2 regions of the Streptomyces sp. IBSNAI002 genome follow, and region 1 is predicted to be linked to the other one. Evidence: riboswitches for the same ligand, from Rfam matches in the RefSeq annotation. Region 1 holds a riboswitch; the other holds the start of a gene.
What was found. A riboswitch is a leader RNA that binds a small molecule or an ion and turns the genes downstream of it on or off. The one in region 1 is predicted to bind S-adenosylmethionine.

Region 1 (9,099 bases):
GCCGACGGCCCGGGCTCCGGCGCCGACGGCCACGTCGACGTCCTGCGCGGTGCGCAGCCCGCAGATCTTGATGAACGGTTCCGTCATACCGGTAGTCAACCTCAGAATGGCCGGATGGACGACAACGGGGTGGAGATCATCACAGGGGGTCCGGATGCCGGACTCGACGAGCGGCTGAGCAAGGAGCTGGACGCCTTCAACCAGGCGGCGACGCCGGGACAGGAGCAGTCCGAGTTCACCGTGCGGATCACGGACGCGGACGGCGCGCTCGTCGCCGGACTGAGCGGCTGGAGCTGGGGCGACCGGGCGGGCATCGGGATGACCTGGGTACGGGAGGACAGCCGGGGCGGCGGCTGGGGCGGCAGGCTGCTGGCCGCGGCGGAGGCGGAGGCGCGCCGCCGGGGCTGCGCGAGCATCCTGGTCTCGTCCTTCACCTTCCAGGCGCCGGCTTTCTACGCCCGGCACGGCTATGTGGAGACGGCCCGGGTGCCGGGCTTCCCGGGCGGCCACGAGGACGTGTACTTCCTCAAGCAGCTCCAGCGGGTGTCTGACGGAGGTCCGTGAACGCCCGAGGGCGGCACCCCCGCGGGGGTGCCGCCCTCGTTCGAGAACAGCCGATCAGCCAGGGGCCGATCAGAAGTCCATGTCACCACCCGGCATGCCGCCGCCCGCGGGGGCACCGGCCTTCTCGGGCTTGTCGGCGATGACGGCCTCGGTCGTCAGGAACAGCGCGGCGATCGACGCGGCGTTCTGCAGCGCGGAGCGCGTGACCTTCGCCGGGTCGATGATGCCCTCGGCGATCATGTCGACGTACTCGCCGGTCGCGGCGTTCAGGCCCCAGCCGATCTGCAGGTTGCGGACCTTCTCGACGACGACGCCACCCTCGAGACCACCGTTGACGGCGATCTGCTTGAGCGGGGCCTCGAGGGCCAGGCGCACGGCGTTGGCGCCGGTCGCCTCGTCGCCCGTGAGCTCGAGCTTCTCGAAGACCGCGGAGGCCTGGAGCAGGGCCACGCCGCCACCGGCGACGATGCCCTCCTCGACGGCCGCCTTCGCGTTGCGAACGGCGTCCTCGATGCGGTGCTTGCGCTCCTTGAGCTCGACCTCGGTCGCGGCGCCGGCCTTGATGACGGCCACGCCGCCGGCCAGCTTCGCGAGGCGCTCCTGGAGCTTCTCGCGGTCGTAGTCCGAGTCGGAGTTCTCGATCTCGGCGCGGATCTGGTTGACGCGGCCCTGGACCTGGTCGCTGTCACCGGCACCGTCGACGATGGTGGTCTCGTCCTTGGTGATGACGACCTTGCGGGCGCGGCCGAGCAGGTCGAGACCGGCGTTCTCGAGCTTGAGGCCGACCTCCTCGGAGATGACCGTGCCACCGGTGAGGATGGCGATGTCGCCGAGCATGGCCTTGCGGCGGTCGCCGAAGCCCGGGGCCTTGACGGCGACGGACTTGAAGGTGCCGCGGATCTTGTTGACGACCAGGGTCGACAGGGCCTCGCCCTCGACGTCCTCGGCGATGATCAGCAGCGGCTTGCCGGACTGCATGACCTTCTCCAGGAGCGGCAGCAGGTCCTTGACCGAGCCGATCTTGGAGTTGACGATCAGGATGTACGGGTCGTCGAGCGACGCCTCCATACGCTCCATGTCGGTGGCGAAGTACGCCGAGATGTAGCCCTTGTCGAAGCGCATGCCCTCGGTGAGCTCGAGCTCCAGACCGAAGGTCTGCGACTCCTCGACGGTGATGACGCCTTCCTTGCCGACCTTGTCCATGGCCTCGGCGATGAGCTCGCCGATCTGGGTGTCGGCGGCGGAGATGGAGGCCGTCGAAGCGATCTGCTCCTTGGTCTCGACATCCTTCGCCTGCTCGAGCAGGGCGCCCGAGACGGCCTCGACGGCCTTCTCGATGCCACGCTTGAGGGCCATCGGGTTGGCGCCGGCCGCCACGTTGCGCAGGCCCTCGCGGACGAGCGCCTGGGCGAGCACGGTGGCGGTGGTCGTACCGTCGCCGGCGACGTCGTCCGTCTTCTTGGCGACTTCCTTGACCAGCTCGGCGCCGATCTTCTCGTACGGGTCCTCGAGCTCGATCTCCTTGGCGATGGAGACACCATCGTTGGTGATCGTGGGGGCGCCCCACTTCTTCTCAAGGACGACGTTGCGACCCTTGGGGCCAAGGGTGACCTTGACGGCGTCGGCGAGCTGGTTCATCCCACGCTCGAGACCGCGCCGGGCCTCCTCGTCGAACGCAATGATCTTGGCCATCTGAAGTGGTCCTCCCGGACAGCGGTGGATTGCTCCCAGGACCGCGCCCGCGCCCGCGACGGACGGCCTGCGTGCCCGGCGGTTCCTTCCCGCCGGACGCTGCGGGCCTCACCGACCCGGTCCTCGTTTCAGTAGCACTCTCACGTGGAGAGTGCTAACGCCAATGATTAGCACTCGACCCCCGCGAGTGCAAGCGGCTTGGGGGAACACCCCGGTGAACGCACCGGAGACACGCGAGGGGCCCACATCCCGTGTCCGGGATGTGGGCCCCTCCTGTACGCGTGGGCGGTCGATCGCGCCGGGACTAGCCGAGTGCGAGCTTGACCATGTCCGCCTGCGGACCCTTCTGGCCCTGCGAGATCTCGAACTCGACCCGCTGACCCTCTTCAAGGGTGCGGTACCCGTCCATCTGGATGGCGCTGTAGTGGACGAACACATCCGCACCACCGTCGACCGCGATGAAGCCGTAGCCCTTCTCCGCGTTGAACCACTTGACGGTGCCCTGAGCCATGCCTAACTCCCCTATTACTGGCCCTTGCGCAGGAACGCACTTCGCGGTCCCGGGTCATCACTTGCGTCGGAACGCGTCGACCGAGGCTGAATGTATCCGCGCCGGTGCTGTCTGCAACAGGTCAATCCGACGAGAATTCTGGACACGGGGAAACATAGAAATAGAGTGAAAATCTGGCATATTCCAGGGCAACTCGGGCCCGGCATATCTCGCCAATGCCCCATACCGCGCTTGCACATTGACCCGATGTCGACCCTGACGCGAGCCGTTCATATGCGCCCGGCATGAGCAGCGGAGGGGACTTCCCCAACTCTACCGCGCCCAATCAAACAGAATTACCCCCTCCGCTTATTAACGGAGGGGGTAATTACGGTTTCGCGTGTCAGCCGCCGGCGACGGCGGGAATGATGGAGACGCCCGCGCCGTCCGGCGTCGCCGCCTGCAGCCCGCCCTCGAAGCGCACGTCGTCGTCGTTCACGTAGACGTTGACGAAGCGGCGCAGCTTGCCCTGGTCGTCCAGGACGCGCGCGGCGATGCCCGGGTGGTTCTTCTCCAGGGACTCGATGACCTCGGCCAGGGTGGCACCCTCGGCCGGGACCTCGGCCTGACCGCCGGTGTAGGTGCGCAGGATGGTGGGGATGCGGACGTTGACGCTCATGGCGCTACTGCCTTTCCGGTAGTACGGGGAGGGAGGGTCAGGCGAGGCCGGCGGCGCGGAACGCGTCCAGGCTCGGGCGGATGGTGGCGGTCTGCCCGCTGTCCGCGGCCACCGCCTCCAGGGTCTTGAGGCCGTCGCCGGTGTTCAGGATGACGGTGGTCAGCGTCGGGTCGAGCTGCCCGTTCTCGATGAGCTTCTTCGTGACGCCGACGGTCACGCCGCCCGCGGTCTCGGCGAAGATGCCCTCGGTCTGCGCGAGGGTCTTGATGGCCTCGACGACCTGCTCGTCGTTGACGTCCTCGACGAAGCCGCCGGTGCGCCGCGCGATGTCCAGGACGTACGGGCCGTCCGCCGGGTTGCCGATCGCCAGGGACTTGGCGATGGTGTTCGGCTTCTGCGGCCGGACCACGTCGTGACCGGCCTTGAAGGCGGAGGAGACCGGGGAGCAGCCCTCGGCCTGGGCGCCGAAGATCTTGTACGGCTTGTCCTCGACGAGACCGAGCTTGATCAGCTCCTGCAGACCCTTGTCGATCTTCGTCAGCTGCGAGCCGGACGCGATCGGGATGACGATCTGGTCGGGCAGCTGCCAGCCGAGCTGCTCGCAGATCTCGTACGCCAGGGTCTTGGAGCCCTCGCCGTAGTACGGGCGCAGGTTGACGTTGACGAAGCCCCAGCCCTCGCCCAGCGGGTCGCCGATGAGCTCGGAGCAGAAGCGGTTCACGTCGTCGTAGTTGCCCTCGATGCCCACGAGGTCGCCGCCGTAGACACCGGCCATGACGACCTTGCCCTGCTCCAGGTCGTGCGGGATGAACACGCAGGAGCGGAAGCCGGCCCGGGCGGCCGCGGCGCCGACGGCGCCGGCCAGGTTGCCGGTGGAGGAGCAGGACAGGGTGGTGAAGCCGAAGGCGCGGGCCGCCTCGACGGCGATGGCCACGACGCGGTCCTTGAAGGAGTGCGTCGGGTTGCCGGAGTCGTCCTTGACGTACAGCTTGCCGGTGACGCCGAGCTCCTTGGCCAGGTTGGCCGCGTCCACGAGCTTGGTGAAGCCCGGGTTCAGGCTGGGCTTGGAGGCCACGTCCGCGGGGACCGGCAGCAGCGGCGCGTAGCGCCAGATGTTGTTCGGACCGGCCTCGATCGCGGCGCGCAGGGCTTCGGGGTCACCGGTCGGGAGGTCGTAGGCGACTTCCAGAGGTCCGAAGCACTCGGCGCACGCGAAGATGGGTCCGAGTTCGAAACGGGTACCGCACTCGCGACAGGAAAGCGCGGTGGCGGGTCCGAGATCGACAGAGGTGGAAGCAGTCTGTGCAGCCATGATGGCGAGGCCCTTTCTCCTCATCTTCCCCATGGCGCACTTCGCCATGAGACGGAATTGGCACCTTCCCTAGCCGGGGCCCCGCAGGATGCGTGTCGCATCGCGAGAACCGACTGGAGGGTTGCCGGGGCTTCAACGGGCCGTGTCCCTCTGCCCCTCTGGATGAGCGGTATGGCACCGGCACACGCGCTCTATGGCGCGCCGGTGCGTTTGTACGCGAGGCCCCCCGGCATGCGGCGGTCCTGCGCGTTGTTCAAGACTGTAACCGAAGGTCCGAACGGTTGAGACAGCCGTCCGAACCGCGAGATGGATCACTTTTCGGTCAATCCGACCCGCAAGCCGATCGATGTGCAAGGAGTCTCAGAGTGCTGGAAGAGGTGGAGCGCTGGCTGGCCGACCGCTCCTGGTCCGCCGCCGACCGACCGCTTGACCAGCTGCTGGACCGGAAACGGGCAGCTGGGACCACGGTCAGCGTGGTGCTGCCGGCGCTCGACGAGGAGGCGACGGTCGGCGCGATCGTCGAGGTGATCCGCCGCGAGCTGATCGAGGGACTGCCGGTCCCCCTGGTGGACGAGCTCGTCGTGATCGACTCGGGCTCCGGCGACGCTACAGCCGAAGTCGCGGCGAAGGCCGGCGCCCGGGTGGTGCACCGGGACGACGTCCTGCCGCGGATTCCGGCGCTGCCCGGCAAGGGCGAGGTGCTGTGGCGCTCCCTGCTGGCCACCACCGGGGACATCGTCTGCTTCGTCGACGCCGACCTGCGGGAGTTCTCGGCCACCTTCGTCTCCGGGATCGTGGGGCCGCTGCTGACCGAGCCGGACGTGCAGTTCGTGAAGGCCATGTACGACCGGCCGCTCGGCCCGGAATTCGACGGGCCCCCCTCCGGCACGTCCCCCGGCCAGGGCGGCCGGGTCACCGAGCTCGTCGCGCGCCCGCTGCTCAACCTGCACTGGCCGCAGCTCGCCGGCTTCGTCCAGCCGCTGGGCGGCGAGTACGCCGTACGCCGCTCCCTGCTCGAACGCCTGCCCTTCCCCGTCGGGTACGGCGTCGAGCTGGGCCTGCTGGTCGACGCCCTGCACACGGTCGGGCTGGACGCGCTGGCCCAGGTGGACGTGGGGGTACGGCTCCACCGCCATCAGGACGGGCAGGCGCTGGGCCGGATGGCCGCCGCGATCTACCGCACCGCGCAGCTGCGGCTCTCGCGCGGCCATCTCGTACGGCCGGAGCTGACGCAGTTCGAGCGGGGGCCGGACGGGTTCGTGCCGCGCACCTACCCGGTGGACACCGAGGAGCGGCCGCCGATGCTGGGCATCAAGGAGTACGCCCTGCGGCGCGCGGCCTGACGGGTTTCGGAAGTTTGCGCGAGGCCGGGCCGGGCTAGGTTCGCGACATGGCTGCATCCCAGGTACTCGTCGCCGCCAACCGCGGCCCCCTCTCGTACTCGCTCGGCACGGACGGCTCGCTCAGCGCCCGGCGCGGCGGAGGCGGCCTCGTCTCCGGCCTCTCCGCGGCGCTGGCCCGGCAGCCGGACGCGCTGTGGATCTGCGCGGCGCTGTCGGACGCGGACCGGGAGGCGGTCCGCCGGGGCGTCTCCGAGCCGGGCGTCCGCATGCTGGACATCGATCCCACGATGTATGACGACGCGTACAACGGCATCGCGAACTCGGTGCTGTGGTTCACCCACCACCACCTGTACGACGTCCCGCGCGAGCCGGTCTTCGACGCGGAGTTCCGGCGGCGCTGGGCGTCGTACGTCGCGTACAACGAAGCCTTCGCGCGGGCGTTGGCCGAGGAGGCGGCGCCCGGCGCGTGCGTCCTGGTGCAGGACTACCACCTGGCGCTGGTCCCGGGCGCGCTGCGCGAGCTGCGGCCCGACCTGCGGATCGGGCACTTCACGCACACGCCGTGGGCGTCGCGGGAGTTCCTGGAGATGCTCCCGGCCGACATCCTGAGCCAGCTGACGTGGGGGATGCTCGGGGCGGACCGGCTCGGGTTCCACACGTCGACGTGGGCGTCCAACTTCGTCGGCGGCGCCACCCGCGACGACGCGCACGGCATCGCGGACGCCTTCTTCCCCCGCAACGGGGCGGCCGGGGTGCACCACCGGCGGATGACCGCGGACGGGCGGTACGGGGAGAAGCGGTTCACCGAGGTGACGGAGTACCCGCTGGGCGTGGACGCGGACGAGCTGCGGGCGCTGGCGCACCGGCCGGAGGTGGACGGGAAGCTGGCGGAGCTGCGGGCGGAGGTCGGGGACCGCAGGACGATCGTCCGGGTGGACCGGACGGAGCTGTCGAAGAACATCCTGCGGGGCCTGCTGGCCTACCGGGAGCTGCTGACGGTCCACCCCGAGTGGCGCGGCCGGGTGGTGCACCTGGCCTCGGCGTACCCGTCGCGGCAGGACCTGAAGGTGTACCGGGACTACACGGCGGCCGTCTCGGAGCTGGCCGCGGAGATCAACGCGGAGTTCGGCACGGAGGACTGGCAGCCGGTGCTGGTGTCCGTGCAGGACGACTTCGCGCGGTCGCTGGCGGCCTACCGGATGGCGGACGTGGCGCTGGTGAACCCCGTGCGGGACGGGATGAACCTGGTGGCGAAGGAGATCCCGGTGGTGTCGGAGGCGGGCTGCGCGCTGGTGCTGTCCACCGGGGCGGGGGCGTACGAGGAGCTGCGGGCGGACGCGGTGACGGTGAACCCGTACGACGTCACGGAGACGGCGGCGGCGTTGCACGCGGCGCTGTCCATGCCGGAGCCGGAGCGCGCGGAGCGCACGAAACGGCTGGCCGCCGCGGCGACGGCCCTCCCCCCGGCGGCCTGGTTCGAAGCCCAGCTCTCGGCCTTGCGCGCCTGACCTGCGGTCCGCTCCCACGCCCGGAGCCCCGGCTCCGCCCTGCCCCCCGGGGCTCCGCCCCCCGACACGCCGGAGCCCCGGTCAGGCCCGCAAGGCCGTGGCCAGGGCGGCCAGGAAGGTGACGACCGCGGACGGGCCCGGCAGGACCAGGTCGGCTCGGGAGGCGAGCTCCGGGACCTCCGCGGAGCCGCTGCACACCAGCAGCCCCGGCAACCCGTCGGCCCGCCGCTTCTCGACCGCCGAGTACGCGGCGAGGTCACCCAGGTCGTCGCCCGCGTACAGCACCGCCTCCGCGCCCGTCTCCGCCAGGAACTCCGTGAGGGCGACCCCCTTGTCCATCCCCGGGGGCCGCAGCTCCAGGACCGCGCGCCCCGGCTCCACCATCAGCCCGTGCCGGGCCGCCAGCTCGGCCAGCGGCTCGCGCAGGGCCGCGAAGGCCGCCTCCGGGTCCTCGGCGCGCCGCGTGTGCACGGCCAGCGCCCGGCCCTTCTCCTCGATCCAGGTGCCCTGCCAGGCCCCGATGGAGTCCAGGAAGCCCGGCAGCTCCGCCCGGACCGCCGCCACCCCGGGGTGCTCGGCGGGGGCGTGCACGATCCCGCTGACGGCGTCCCAGCGCTCGGCCCCGTAGTGGCCGAGGACGACGAGGTGCTCCAGGCCGGGGACCCCGGCGAATCCCCCGTAGCGGACGGCGACGCCCGCCGGCCGGCCGGTGATCACGGCGACGGAGGCCACTTCGGGTGCGAGCGCGGACAGCGCCGGCACGGCTCCGGGGTGGGCCCTCGCCTGGTCCGGGTCGGGGACGATCTCGGCGAGGGTGCCGTCGAAGTCAAGGGCGACCACGGAACGGCGGGGTGCGCGGAGCAGGGCCTCCAGGCCCTCGCGTCCGGCTGCGGTGACGGGCATCGGCAAGTCGTGCGGATGGCTCCCCATACGGACGACCCTAACGGCCGAGCAGAGCGACGGCTACGGCGCGGACCGCGCCGCCCGTCCGGCTACCGCCTGGCCCGCTGGGCCTCGCGGATCCGGCGCAGGCGGTTGACCGTGCCCGGCGCGTGGGCCAGCGCGCGCGGGTCGTCCATCAGCACGTTGAGCAGCTGGTAGTAGCGGACCGGGGTCATCCCCAGCCCTTCCCGTATCGCCCGCTCCTTGGCCCCGGGCCCGGGCCAGGTGCGTCCCTCGTACGCGAGCACCGCGGCCTCCGTGGCCGTCAGCCGCCCGTCGTCCGTCATACCGCCAGATTAACGCCGCCCACCGACACCGGCCCGGCCGCCCCGGCCGGCCCAGGGGTCAGCGCGGGTCGGCCGCCCTGGCCTTCGTCGCGATCTCCTCCAGCACCTTCACCGGCTGCCCGCCCGGCTCGACGGCCTGGCCGATGTGCTGCTTGATGTCCTCGCTGACGCCCGCCCAGGACTTCTTGCCGACCGGGTAGAGCCGCGAGGACGGCAGCGCGTCCAGGAAGGTCTTCAGCTGCGGCGCGGTCCCGCCCGCCGTGCCGCTCTGCGCGGCCCGGT
Region 2 (9,099 bases), 2.3 Mb from region 1:
CGACTGGTACATGGGTATGCCGGAAGGCCTGATCCGAGCGATGCCGGGCTGGGAGATCAACCTGTGGGGCCACACGCTCGTCCTGGGCGTGTTCATCCCGCTGCTGCTCTTCCCGCTGGTGCTGTGCTCGATCGCCGTCTGGCCGTTCATCGAGTCCTGGGTCACCGGTGACAAGCGCGAGCACCACCTGCTGGACCGCCCGCGCAACGTCCCGACCCGTACGGCCTTCGGTGTCGCCTGGATCGCGGAGTACATCGTCCTGCTGATCGGCGGTGGAAACGACATGTTCGCGCAGTACTTCCACCTCTCGATCAACTCGATCACCTGGTTCGTCCGGATCGGCTTCTTCGTCGTCCCGGTCCTCGCCTTCATCGCCACCAAGCGGATCTGTCTCGGCCTCCAGCGCCGGGACCGGGACAAGGTGCTGCACGGTCGCGAGACCGGCATCATCAAGCGCCTGCCGCACGGTGAGTTCGTCGAGGTCCACGAGCCGCTCTCGCAGGCCAAGCTGCACACGCTCACCTCGTACACGCAGTACCAGCCGATCGAGATCGGCCCGGCGGTCGACGAGAACGGCGTCGAGCGCAAGGTGAAGCTCGGCGAGAAGCTGCGCGCGAAGCTCAGCAAGGGCTTCTACGCCGAGGACAACCAGATTCCGAAGCCCACGGTGGAGGAGTACAAGGAGATCCAGAGCGGCCACGGCCACCACTGATCCCGTTTGAGGGACTGATTTCGGTCAGTCCCGGTGTCGCCACGGCGAGAGCCCCGTCCAGACGCTGGACGGGGCTCTTTGCCGTCTCCGGGGCTGGATAGGCTGAAGCCCTTCCCATTCGACGTGGGCCCCCACATCGGCGGGCGACGACAGCAGGAGCGGACCATGAACGTTGCGACCCCGGCAGGCGGCGACAGCGTGGCGGCCCGCGGCTGGCCGGGCGTTCTCGACGCCCTGCTCAGCGGCCGGGACCTGACCGCCGAGGACACCGCCTGGGCCATGGACCGGATCATGCGCGGCGAGGCCACCGACGCCCAGATCGCCGGTTTCGCGGTCGCGCTGCGGGCCAAGGGGGAGACGGTCGCCGAGATCAACGGCCTGGTCCGCGCCATGTACGAGCACGCCAACCTGATCGAGGTGCCGGGCCGGACGGTCGACATCGTCGGCACCGGCGGCGACGGGGCCAAGACGGTGAACATCTCCACCATGTCCGCGATCGTCGTGGCCGGCACGGGCGCCAAGGTGGTCAAGCACGGCAACCGGGCCGCGTCCTCCGCCAGCGGCTCCTCGGACGTGCTGGAGAAGCTCGGCGTCAACCTCGACCTCACCCCCGCCCGGGTGGCGGAGGTCGTGGAGGAGGCCGGCATCACCTTCTGCTTCGCCGTGAAGTTCCACCCGGCGCTGCGGCACGTCGCGGCCGCCCGCAAGGAACTGGGCATCCGCACCACCTTCAACTTCCTGGGCCCGCTGACCAACCCGGCCAAGGTCCGCGCCCAGGCCACGGGCGTGGCGGACCCCCGGGTGGCCCCGATCGTGGCCGGCGTGCTCGCCGAGCGCGGCTCCTCCGCGCTCGTCTTCCGCGGCGACGACGGGCTGGACGAGCTGACCACCACCGCCACCTCACGGGTGTGGTGGGTCCGCGACGGCAAGGTCTCCGAGCAGCCCTTCGACCCGCGTGACGTCGGCATCCCGCTGGTCGACGTCTCGGCGCTGCGCGGTGCGGACGCCTCGTACAACGCCGACATCGCCCGCCGCCTGCTGGCCGGCGAGACCGGCCCGGTCCGCGAAGCGGTCCTGCTGAACTCGGCGGCCGCCCTGGTGGCGCTGGACCCGGGCACGGGCACCCTGGAGGAGCAGATCGCGGCCGGCATCGCCCGCGCGGCGCAGTCCATCGACTCGGGCGCGGCCCGTGCGGCGCTGGAGCGGTGGGTGGCGGCCAGCAACGCCTGAGCCCCCCGCCGCCCGTTTCCGGCCACGGCCCCGGTCCGCATCGTGGACCGGGGTCTTGCGCGTACGGGGTCTTGTGGCAAGATGCTGACCAGGTCACGAGTGACAGCGTTTAGGCCCCGGCTTGCTGTCCGGCAACCCTCCTTCCGTGGCGGGGTGCCCCGGGTGATGACCAGGCCGTAGGCAGCAAGGCTTACGGCAAGCGCGGATCCCTCGACACCAGGGGTCCTGGTCTCTCGAGGAGCGTTTTCCGTGAGCAAGCGAATGCGATAGGGCGAATCCGCCCCTTCTTCACCCCTCGGAACAGGGTCGCTTCCGCGTACCCCCGTTCAGCTCCGAGGACTTCCCGTACCCCTCCGCACGGCACCGCGCCGTAGCCGCCGCGTACGGGCACACCGAAGCCATTCACCCCTGCCTGCCGGGAGATTCCGCCATGTCCGCATCCCTGAACGCCGCCGTCGCCACCGCCACCGCAGCCTCCTCCTCCGCCGCCGAGGGCCCCGCCTGTGCCGAGCCGCTGCCGGTCCTCGGCCGGGACATCACCGTCCCGCTCGTCACCGGCGGCGAGGTCACCTACGCGGCCCTCGACTACGCCGCCAGCGCCCCGGCGCTCCAGCGCGTCTGGGACGACGTGGCCGCGTACGCCCCCTACTACGGCAGCGTCCACCGCGGCGCCGGATACCTCTCGCAGCTCTCCACCGACCTCTTCGAGCAGAGCCGGGCCACGGTCGCCCAGTTCCTCGACTGCCGCCCCGCCGACCAGGTCGTCTTCACCCGGTCCACCACCGACTCCCTGAACCTCCTCGCGGCCGTCCTCCCGGACGGCTGCCAGGTCTTCGTCTTCGAGACCGAGCACCACGCCTCGCTGCTGCCGTGGACGGACGCGCAGGTCACCTACCTCAACGCGCCCCGCACCCCGGACGAAGCCGTCGCCACCCTGGAGCGGGCGCTCGCCGACCGCGACCCCTACGGCCCGGCCCTGGTCTGCGTCACCGGCGCGTCCAACGTCACCGGTGAACTGTGGCCGGTCAAGGAGCTCTCCGCCGCCGCGCACGCCCACGGCGCGCGGATCGTCCTGGACGCCGCCCAGCTCGCCCCGCACCACCCCGTCTCGGTCCGGGACCTCGACGTGGACTGGGTCGCCTTCTCCGGGCACAAGCTGTACGCCCCCTTCGGCTCGGGCGTGCTCGCCGGCCGCGCGGACTGGCTTCAGGAGGCCGAGCCGTACCTCGCGGGCGGCGGCGCCTCGCGCAAGGTCGCCCGCCGGGCCGACGGCGGCGTCGACGTCGAGTGGCACACCACGGCCGCCCGCCACGAGGCAGGCTCCCCGAACGTCATCGGCGTCTACTCCATCGCCGCCGCCTGCAAGGCCCTGACCGAAGCCGGGTTCGACAGCCTCGTCGCCCGGGAGCAGCACCTCATCGCGAAGGTCCGCGAAGGCCTGGCGGAGGTCCCGGCGGTCCGGATCCTCTCCCTCTTCGGGGACGACGCCCCGCGCGTCGGCGTCATCTCCTTCGTGGTGGACGGCTGGAACAGCTCCCACTTCGCGGCCGCGCTGTCCGCCGAGTACGGGATCGGCGTCCGCGACGGCCTGTTCTGCGCCCACCCGCTGGTCCGCACCCTGCTGGGCAGCGAGCCGCAGGCCCAGGGCGAATGCGGGGCGCCGGAGGCGGAGCCGGGCGACCGGTCGCTGAACGCGATCCGCGTCAGCTTCGGCGCCGGCACTCCCGACGAGCACGTGGAGCGCTTCGTCCGCGCGGTGCGGGAGCTCGTCGCGGACGGCGCCAAGTGGCAGTACCGCACCGAGGAAGGCCGCTGCGTCCCGGCCGTCTGACCTGGCAGGATGCGGGACATGAGCTACTGGGACCCACTGCCGTCCGTCCGGGCCGCGGCGAACGGGCCGCTGCCCGCGCCGGACGGCGGCACGTGGCTGCCCGCCCCGGAGTACCGGGGCCGCTGGTGGAACGCCTGGCCCGACCGGTGGGAGCAGCGCGACTGGCGCAACGTGCCGGGGCCGTTCTACGGGGCGGGGACCGATACCTGCTGGACGGGCCGGCTGATCGCGCCCGCGCATGTGCTCTACGACGACGAGTGGGGCGCCGAGTTCGTCTACCGGCAGCCCCGTGACGCGGCGCAGGCGCTGGCGCTGGTGGGCGCGGTCGCCCAGGACCCGATGGCCGGATACGCCTGCGACGGCGACGACCACTGGACCCCGGACCTCGTCCGAGAGTGGTGGCGGGAGCGGGGCCGGGTGCGGGAGTGGGCCGTGGCCCTGGACCGTACGTGGTCGGTCTCGGGGCGGGAGGACGAACGCGAGGCGGCCGGCGGGGCGCGGGAGTACGTCGCGTACATCGACGGAGGCCTCGCGGAGTACCTGCGCGGCTACCTCTTCTGGCTCTCCGAAGGCCGCCCGGCGAACCCGGGCGAGCCGTTGCCACTGCTCCTGCGGAGTGCCTAGCCGGGGGGTGGTGCGGGGCCGCTCCGGAGTGCCTCCTCGGCTCGCGCACGAAGCCCCGGCTGCGCAAGCGCCGCCCAGGTCGCGCGCTCGTCCTGCGGGGACCCTCCTGCACGTCCCCACCCCACGCCCGGCTCCGGAGCCGGGGCCTGGTCTCGGTGGGGGAGCGGGGGCGTGCAGGGGCGTCCCCGCAGGACGAGCGCGCAACCGTGGCCCGGCGGCCGGGACGCGGCTCGGTGCGCGAGCCGAGGAGACGCCCCGGAGGGACCCCGCGCACGGCCCGGCAGACCGATCCCGCCCAGGGGGACGAACCCAGCCCCGCCGGCGTTCGAGGCGAGGGCTTCGCCGGCGGAGCCCAGTGCTAAGCGTCCAGGCCGATCGCGAAGGCCGCTTCCAGGTCGTGCTGCGAGTACGTACGGAACGCCACGTGCGTGTCCGTCGCCTCGACGCCCGGGATCTTGCTGATGCGGCCGGGGATGATGTCGGCCAGGTTCTCGTGCCGGGCCACCCGCACCAGCGCGATCAGGTCGTACGTCCCCGTCACGGAGTAGACCTCGCTGACGCTGTCCAGCGCGGCGATGGACTCGGCGATCTCGGGGATGCGGTCCACGCTGGTCTTGATGAGCACGATCGCGGTGATCACGGCTGACTGTCTCCCTCGATGGCCGTCGCTGGTCGCACCACTCTAGTCGTACGCCGATACCGCACCCACGCGTACAGGAACCCGACGGAGAAGCCCACCAGGTGGGCCAGGTAGGCCACCCCGGGACCGCTGCCCGCCCGGTGCGCGGCCACCCCCTGGAGGGCGAACCAGAACAGCAGCACGAGCCACGCCGGGAACCGCAGCGGCAGGAAGAACAAGAAGGGGAACAGGCTCGTCACCCTGGCCCGCGGGAGCAGGAACAGGAACGCGCCCAGCACCGCGGAGATGGCCCCGGAGGCCCCGACCAGGGTCTGTGAGGAGCCCGTGTTGGCCGCCGCGTAAGCCGCCAGGGCCACGTACCCCGTACAGACGTAGAAGACGAGGAACGCCGGGCGGCCCATCCGTTCCTCCGTCATCGCGCCGAAGACGTAGAGGAAGAGCATGTTCCCGAGCAGGTGCAGCCAGCTGCCGTGCACGAACAGCGCCGTCAGCGGGGTCAGCCAGGCCCGCGGGCGGTGCGTGAACAACTCGTCCGGGACCACGCCCCAGCGCCGGAAGTAGTCCGTTCCGGCATTCAGCAGCCCCTCGCCCGTCCCGTAGGCCGGGTTCAGCCCCGAGGCAGGGCCGAGTACGAACACCACGGCGCAGCCCGCGATCAGCGCATGGGTGACCACCGGTCCCCGGGCGGCCTCGCGAACGGCCTGCCACCTTACGATCATGTGACAGAGCATGACGCAACCGACCCCACCCGGAGCGGTGGCAGGCCGTAGGGTTACGAGCCGGCGTCCGCCCAATCGGCGCGGACGGCTCAGCAGACGGCTTTAATTGAAACAGCTACGAAGGAGAGAGCGGCCTGATGACGGTTCCCCTGCCGACCGACACCACCCGGTGGCGCTGCACCCTGTGCGGCAACCTCACGCGGTTCGACGTCACCCGTTCGTCGAAGGTCGTGGAGTACGTCCACCTGGACCTCGCCGGGGAGCCCAAGGTCGAGGAGCGAGAGGTGGTCAATGAGACCATCGAATCGGTCCGCTGCCGCTGGTGCAACGCGGTGGACCAGATCGAGCTCGTGGACAGGCCGGGCGCGGACTCCTGAGGGAGCCCCGCCCACAGGTAGATCACGGTAGGGGTGACGGATTGTGGAGCCAGCAAGCGGCGCTGAGCCGGCCGATGCGGCCGGCGACGCCGCCGAGGTGCTCGACCGCCCGCTGCCGGAAGGCGTGCGGCGCAGGGTCGTCGCGCTCGTCTCGGACGCCTTCGGCGGACTGACGGTCGCGGACCTCCCGGCGCAGCTGCGCCAGTACGCCCGTTTCACCCCGACCCGGCGCGCCAAGTTCGCGGGCAACGCGATGGCCGCGGCGGTCGAGACCGACCCGGTGTTCCGCAGCCGGGTCGCCGAGAAGCTGCGCGAGGCGCAGGCGGAGCTGGCCGGTGCCCTGGAGTCCGGCGCTCCGCCCGCCGCCGCGGATCCGCTGGACGTGGCGGCCGCCGCGTACGTCCTGCGGCCGGTCGGCTGGGTCAAGCTGGTGGCCGCCGCGGGCGAGGAGGCGCAGCGCGCCGACGCCGAGCGGGTCGGCGAGGAGACCCGGCGCGAGCTGGACCGGCTGCGCGAGGAGCTGGCGCAGGTCCGGGACGTGCAGCGGTCCGGTGGTGAGCAGGTGCGGGCCGAGCTGGACGAGGCCCGCAAGGAAGCGGAATCGCTTCAGCGCAAACTGCGCAGCGCGCTCAGCGACGTCAAGCGCGGTGAGGCGGCCCTGCGCAAGGTGAATGCGGAGATCGACGGGATCCGCGGCGAGGCGGCCGCACGGGTGGCCGCCGCCGAGAGCGAGACCCGGCGGCTCAAGTCGCGGCTGGCGGAGGTGGAGACCTCGCTGGAGACCTCGCGCCGGGCCACCCGCGAGGGGCGCAGCATCGAGGACATGCGGTTGCGGCTGCTGCTGGACACCGTGCTGGACGCGGCGGCGGGGCTGCGCCGCGAACTGGCGCTGCCGCCGGTGTCCACGCGCCCGGCGGACACCGTGGAGGCCGTGGAGCCGGGCCGGATGACGCCGAAGGACATCGCGGCGCGTGCGCTGTCGGAGACCGATCCGGCGCTGCTGGACCAGCTGTTGGCGCTGCCGCAGGCCCATCTGGTGGTCGACGGCTACAACGTGACCAAGACGGGTTATCCGACGATGCCGCTGGAGAAGCAGCGGCTGCGGCTGCTGGGCGGGCTGTCGATGCTGGCCGCGCAGACGGGCGCGGAGATGACCTGTGTCTTCGACGGGGCGGAGCTGGCCGCTCCGGTGCTGCTCGCGCCGCCGCGCGGGGTGCGGGTGCTGTTCTCCAAGGCCGGTGTGACGGCGGACGAGCTGATCCGCCAGCTGGTGCGGGCGGAGCCGCCCGGCCGGCCGGTGGTGGTGGTCTCCACCGACCGGGAGGTCGCCGACGGGGTGGCCAAGGCGGGTGCGCGGCCGGTGGCGTCCGCATTGCTGCTGAAGCGGCTTTCGCGCGTTTCGTAACTCCTGCCCCGCATGCCCGGATTGGCAGGGGTCTCAGGGAACGTACCGTCAAGTGACCGGCACAGAGCGTGGGCTGTAGGTAAAGAAGCTGGTAGGGGAGCGGATTTTTTCCCTTCGGGATTTGAACTGATCACAGCGAGGTCACTAGTGTGCGTTCAAACCTTCGTGCGGTAGATCACTCATTCGGGGTGTCGGCGGAGGTGCTGCCGAGTTGCGTTCTTCGGCGGCTCTAGGAAGAAGGAGCTCGCCTCCGTGGCGTCCCACCGTCGACCCAAGCAGCCGAACCGCGCCCGTGTGACCGTTCTCGGCGCCACCGCGGCCGCCGTCGTGGCCCTCACCGCCCAGTCCGCCTCCGCCGCTCCGGCCAAGCCGAGCAAGGACGAGGTCAAGGGCCAGGTCGACGCCCTCTACGAAGAGGCGGAGCAGGCCACCGAGAAGTTCAACGGCGCCAAGGAGCGCCAGGAGAAGCTCGAGAAGGAGATCGGGCAGCTCCAGGACCAGGTCGCACGCGGCCAGGGCGACCTCAACGAGCTGCGGGGCACGCTCGGTTCGATGGCGAGCGCGCAGTACCGCAACGGCGGCATCGACCCGTCCGTCGCCCTCCTCCTCTCCGAGGACCCCGACAGCTACCTCGACAAGGCCTCCTCCCTGGAGCACCTGAGCGGCAAGCAGGTCGAGGCGGTCCAGAAGATCCAGGCCAAGCAGCGCACCCTCGCGCAGCAGCGCCAGGAGGCCGCCGGCAAGCTCGCCGACCTCGACGCCACCCGCAAGGAGCTCGGCGAGAAGAAGAAGGTCTCCCAGGAGAAGCTCGCCGCGGCCCAGGCCCTGCTCAACACCCTCACCGCCCAGGAGCGCGCCGCGCTCAAGGACGAGGAGACGCGCGCCAGCCGCAGTGACGCGAACCGCGTCGACCTCGGCAACGAGAAGGGCTCCGGCCGCGCCGCCGCCGCCCTCGCGGCCGCCAAGACCAAGGTCGGCAGCGCGTACATATCGGGCCACGAGGGCCCCAGCTCCTTCGACTGCTCCGGCCTGACGCAGTGGGCCTACAAGCAGGCCAACGTCAGCATCAGCCGCGTCACCTACACCCAGGCCAACGACGGAACCCGCATCAGCCGCAGCCAGCTCCAGCCCGGCGACCTGGTCTTCTTCTACGGAGACCTGCACCACGTCGGCCTGTACGCCGGCAACAACATGACGCTGCACGCCGCCAACCCGCGCGGCGGCGTCAAGTACGAGTCGATGGACAACATGCCGTTCCAGTTCGGCGTGCGCATCGGCTGACCCGCTCCGCCACGAGCACGGGACGCGCCGTACACCGCCCATCCGGGCGAATTACCGGGCCCCGCTCTGACCCCACGCCCCGCCGGTGACCTGCGTCTCCGGCGGGGCGTCACTGTGCGTGCCCGCCGATGGTCGTTGGCCGGTGCCCGGCGGCGCGGCTACTGTCTGCCAGCGCGTAACCCGGCACACGTCCGTCCACGGGGGGCGGACCCGGGCCACGCACAGCGGAAGGGAGCGGTTTCACGTGGCGTCCCATCGCCGGCCCGGGCTCGGCAGCCTC

Region 2: it holds a riboswitch for S-adenosylmethionine, as region 1 does, so the genes downstream of both, ACTVZO_RS12400 (aminotransferase class V-fold PLP-dependent enzyme) here and thrC (threonine synthase) in region 1, are expected to answer to the same signal.

The regions. Positions count from the first base shown of each region.
Region 1 is NZ_JBQPXG010000002.1:4,889,383-4,898,481, reverse strand. It holds gene ACTVZO_RS23770 (phosphoribosylanthranilate isomerase) at 1-87, opposite strand, end outside; gene ACTVZO_RS23765 (GNAT family N-acetyltransferase) at 115-564, shown strand; gene groL (chaperonin GroEL) at 634-2,256, opposite strand; gene ACTVZO_RS23755 (cold-shock protein) at 2,561-2,767, opposite strand; gene ACTVZO_RS23750 (MoaD/ThiS family protein) at 3,150-3,425, opposite strand; gene thrC (threonine synthase) at 3,463-4,761, opposite strand; SAM riboswitch class I at 4,755-4,906, opposite strand; gene ACTVZO_RS23740 (glucosyl-3-phosphoglycerate synthase) at 5,103-6,080, shown strand; gene ACTVZO_RS23735 (alpha,alpha-trehalose-phosphate synthase (UDP-forming)) at 6,128-7,588, shown strand; gene otsB (trehalose-phosphatase) at 7,670-8,518, opposite strand; gene ACTVZO_RS23725 (DUF3263 domain-containing protein) at 8,581-8,817, opposite strand; gene ACTVZO_RS23720 (extracellular solute-binding protein) at 8,876-9,099, opposite strand, start outside.
Region 2 is NZ_JBQPXG010000002.1:2,543,179-2,552,277, reverse strand. It holds gene qcrB (cytochrome bc1 complex cytochrome b subunit) at 1-712, shown strand, start outside; gene trpD (anthranilate phosphoribosyltransferase) at 878-1,942, shown strand; SAM riboswitch class IV at 2,034-2,150, shown strand; gene ACTVZO_RS12400 (aminotransferase class V-fold PLP-dependent enzyme) at 2,373-3,773, shown strand; gene ACTVZO_RS12395 (hypothetical protein) at 3,792-4,397, shown strand; gene ACTVZO_RS12390 (Lrp/AsnC family transcriptional regulator) at 4,756-5,037, opposite strand; gene ACTVZO_RS12385 (rhomboid family intramembrane serine protease) at 5,034-5,768, opposite strand; gene ACTVZO_RS12380 (hypothetical protein) at 5,894-6,133, shown strand; gene ACTVZO_RS12375 (NYN domain-containing protein) at 6,174-7,538, shown strand; gene ACTVZO_RS12370 (NlpC/P60 family protein) at 7,791-8,819, shown strand; gene ACTVZO_RS12365 (NlpC/P60 family protein) at 9,064-9,099, shown strand, end outside.